2 regions of the Metabacillus sp. KH_069 genome follow, and region 1 is predicted to be linked to the other one. Evidence: predicted binding sites of a transcription regulator. Region 1 holds the regulator's gene; the other holds the start of a gene.

Region 1 (2,206 bases):
CTGGATACAAACATTCTTTCATCAATAAAATAGGGAAGGCTGCCCAAATAGGCCGATTGATCATTTTCGTTTTTTTCAATGAAGGGTACAATATAAGGGCAAAGTTCCTGGAAAATAAAATCCTGAATTCTATCAAACCGCTTTTCACCTGAATAAAGAACAGTCCCTTTTTCCTCCGTTATTGCAGGTTCGAGAACTCTGAAATGATCCATAAAATCAAGTGCATCGCTTAATGTAATTTCAGTACCGCTGCTATATGGTTCTGTTCGAATCGTAACCATGCCGATGGAGAATGGACAAAGATAAATATCAATCGAAAGGACCTTCATGGAAATTAAATTTCGGGCCGTCTCAAGACTGCAATCCAAATTTAACTGTTTGGAATAGCGGTTTATGGCTTTCTCTTTATATTTATCCGGAAATAATATTTGTTCGATGTAGGGCATAAAATAATGATTTAAGCGTTTATGCGGGATATCAATACTCCCGCCGTAATATTTAGTCTGCTGGCTGCTATCTTCAATTGAAAAAAATTCGAAGCCGTTTGTTTCCAGCTCATTAGTCAAAGGCTTTATGGAGTCCTTAGCCCACGAAAAAGGAAAAACAAATTGGGAATTCGTTCGCTGAACGATCATTTCATTATGTTTAAGTTCAGATATCATAGGCTACCTCTTCTAAATTTTATCAACTATTATCTTCCCCTTGTGGAACCGCATAAAACCCAAAATAAAAAATCTTTGCTGAGCAGCAAAGATTTTTTAATGGATATTACGGTACACCCCGATGACTTTTCCGAGAATCGTTACATTTCGCAGAATAATAGGTTCCATTGTTGAATTTTCAGGCTGAAGGCGAATGAAGTCTTTTTCTTTAAAGAAGCGTTTAACAGTTGCTTCATCATCTTCTGTCATGGCAACTACGATATCACCGTTATTTGCGGTCTTCTGCTGCTTGACAATAACCATATCCCCGTCCAGAATTCCAGCTTCTATCATACTGTCTCCCATAATTTCAAGCATGAATACTTGATCATCTGACGCTGCAAATGTATCTGGTAGCGGAAAATATTCCTCGACGTTTTCAATGGCTGTGATAGGTGAACCTGCTGTAACTTTACCGATAATCGGAACATTAATGACGCTTGCTCTCGGAATATGTGAAGTCTCTTCTTCAAGGATTTCAATAGCTCTCGGCTTAGTTGGATCGCGTCTGATAAGGCCCTTGCTCTCAAGCCTTGCCAGGTGACCGTGTACAGTTGAACTAGAAGCAAGGCCGACAGCTTCGCCAATTTCGCGTACAGAAGGCGGATAACCTTTTTTTTGAACTTCTAATTTGATGAAGTTTAAGATATCCTGCTGTCTTTTTGATAATTTTGTCATCTTTTGCACCTCGCGTCCTGTAATTTATGTTGATTATAGCATGTTTTTCCTGCGCATACAAACATAAGTTCGAAAAAATCCGTTGACAGAAACGTTTGTTCGCATTATACTAAAAATATCAAAAGTACGAACAAACATTCTATTTCGAGGTGGGGATTATGTTGAAAGAATCATTTTCTTATTTACTCTCATTTTTTATCGTCGTTATTGTCGCTGTCTTTGCTTTATCTTATACTGGTGAAAAAGACAGCATGGATCACTACGTAAATATAGAAGTTACTGAAGGGGACAGCATCTGGAGCATTGCAGACAAATTTCAAGAACATCATAATCTCTCTAAAACAGATTTTGTCGAGTGGGTTCAGGAAAAAAACGGCATGGAAACAGCAGTCATTAAACCTGGAGAACAAGTCTTTATACCAATTGAAAAAACAGCTTATTATGAGGTAAATCAAATAGCAAGCAAGAAATAGGGAAGTGAGAACACTGAACGCCATCATCTATTGCAGAGTCAGCACAGTGAAAGAAGAACAGGAAACATCACTTTTAAGGCAGAAGGAAGAATTAATCAAGCTTTCTGAGCAGAACAGCATGAATATACTAAAAGTGATTGAAGAACAGGCCAGCGGCTATGATATAGAAAGAGACGGGATATTTGAACTGTTCGACTGCATCAAAAATCAGCAGGTGGATGCAGTCCTGATCCAGGATGAAACAAGGCTTGGAAGAGGGAATGCCAGAATTGCACTCATTCATTTTCTGCTTAAAGAGGGGATAACCCTTTATTCAGTTACTCATAACGGCAGACTTCTGCTATCAGAGGCTGA
Region 2 (2,206 bases), 830 kb from region 1:
ACTGATCAATTCATTGAAATGCTCCAGCTGCTGCTCATCCACCGAAGGCTTTGCTGCATATCCCTGTTCAATTTCAAGCTCCCGCAAAATTTTCACATGCTCAGGCAGCATCATGGATGTCCATTTGATATTGCCCCGATCCCGAATCATGACGATCCCTCCTTTTGTTAAGCTTTGTGTCCGCCGACAAGCTTGGCGCGGTGCCTCGCGGTGCCGGCGTTTGTATAGGAAACGGCCCGCAGCAGGGCATTTGAGCCGTATTTCCCCCGAATGGAGTCCATCACATAACCGAGGATCTGTTCTTTTTCACGATTAGGCTGAAACAAATCCAGCTGCATTTCAGCATCATCTTCAATATTGGACAGAGCAATCGAGATTTTCCGGACGGTTTTATTTGCATAAAATTGATCAAATAACGCGATGCATGTTTCGTAAAGCTCCATTGTGATATTGGTCGGCTGGCGCATCGTCCGTGAGCGGTGAAATCCGCCTCCAAGCTCATCGTGACTGTAGCCGATGCCAAGGCTCACCGTTCTGCCCGCTTTCCGGTGGCTGCGCGCTCTTCTTGCGACCTCCTCGCACATCTCAAGAATGACATGCTTCACTTCTTTCGGATCGGGATAGTCCCGCATCAGGATCTGGCTTTTGCCAAAGCTGATCTGCCCCTGCAGAATCGGCGCTCCAATTTCAGACAGATCAACGCCCCAGGCATGATAATAGAGCTGATTTCCCATAATGCCGAATTTCTTCTCCAGCACCTCAAGCGGATGACGCGCAAGCTGTCCAACATTAAAGATTCCCATCCGGTTCAGTGTTTTTTCCACCTGGCTGCCGATGCCCCACATTTCCCGGAGCGGCGCGACCTTCCAGAGCTTTTCCTTCACATCAGCATACGTCCATTCAGCAATCCCTTTTTTCTTCGCCTCCAGATCAAGGCAGATTTTAGAAAGCAGCATATTAGGACCGATGCCAATCGCGCACGGGAGAGAAAATTCGCGTTCCATGTCATCTCTGATTTTTGCTGCAATGGTCCAGGCGTCTCCCCATATCCCCTCGACTCCATCGACTTGAATAAAGCTCTCGTCCACGCTGTACGTATGGATGGCATCCTTTGGAACATACCGGTGGAATAGACGTGTAAGCTCTGTTGAAATGCGGACAAAGGATGCCATCTTTGCATTTACAATGTGAATGCGGGAATCTTTTGGAATTTCGAACAAACGAGATCCGGTTTTAATGCCAAAGTCCTTTTTAAGACAAGGTGAAGCCGCGAGCACTATGCTTCCCTGCCGCTCTGTATCACCGACAACAGCTAAATGGCATGTCAGCGGATCAAGTCCTTTCAGAACCGCTGCGCAGCTTGCATAAAAGCTTTTCATGTCAATGCACAAAATTTTTCGTTTTGGAAATTGACTGTAATCCTCAATCATAGTTCTTACTCCTCATTGCAGAATATATGTTCGTGTTTATTATATGACTAATAGTAAGCGAATATACGTTCGATTTCAATGGTAGTTTTTACTATGAAATGCGGAACCGACTGTTCAGACCCGACAGACAGATAAGGATCCGCCAGTGAAGGCGCTTTTTGCCTTTGCTTGCTGATCCGTTCTGGCCGAGGGGCTAGGAGGTGGAGCTGGACAACACGAAATGCGGAATCGACCGTTCAGGCCGAGGAGTCAATACCGAATTGATGGGGTTTCCAATTTAATTGGAGGATTTTGTTTTGGCCGAGGAGCTGGACAACACGAAATGCGGAATCGCCCATTTAGCGCAGATAATTCCCCGCTTGGCATCAGGCGCGCAGCTGCTTATAATCAGTGTAAGAAGAGGTGGAACATGGACGAAAAGTGGATTTATAAAATGATTCAGCAATCCTTTCAGCAGTATGAGCTGGAGGGATCGCTCAGTGAAAAAGAAGCACATGGCCTTGTTGCAAAAGTAATAGAAAAAAAGCAGCAGGAAGACACAGAATGGTTTGAAGTTGTTCAGGATGTAGTATATGGATATGTGACGAACCAGGAGCTTTAATTAGAAATGCGGAATCGCCCGTTTAGCTCCGACAGACAGATAAGTCTCAGCCAGTGAAGGCGCTTTTTGCCAATGCTTGCTGAGACGTTCTGGCCGAGGAGTTGGGCGATGGAGCTGGACACTACGAAATGCGGAATCGCCCGTTTAGACCCGACAGACAGATAAGGATCCGACA

What was found. Region 1 encodes LexA, which represses DNA repair genes until DNA is damaged. Its sites were predicted from a motif close to CGAACATATGTTCG; they were not measured.
Region 2: a site for LexA is predicted at 1,489-1,502, ahead of AC3ISE_RS14530 (Y-family DNA polymerase). Genes of this name have one in related genera too.

What each region holds. Positions count from the first base shown of each region.
Region 1 is NZ_CM174460.1:2,064,491-2,066,696, forward strand. Features, by position in the region: gene AC3ISE_RS10175 (hypothetical protein) at 1-662, opposite strand, end outside; gene lexA (transcriptional repressor LexA) at 759-1,379, opposite strand; gene yneA (cell division suppressor protein YneA) at 1,538-1,852, shown strand; gene AC3ISE_RS10190 (YneB family resolvase-like protein) at 1,866-2,206, shown strand, end outside.
Region 2 is NZ_CM174460.1:2,892,638-2,894,843, forward strand. Features, by position in the region: gene AC3ISE_RS14525 (YolD-like family protein) at 1-150, opposite strand, end outside; gene AC3ISE_RS14530 (Y-family DNA polymerase) at 168-1,430, opposite strand; gene AC3ISE_RS14535 (YqzH family protein) at 1,840-2,031, shown strand.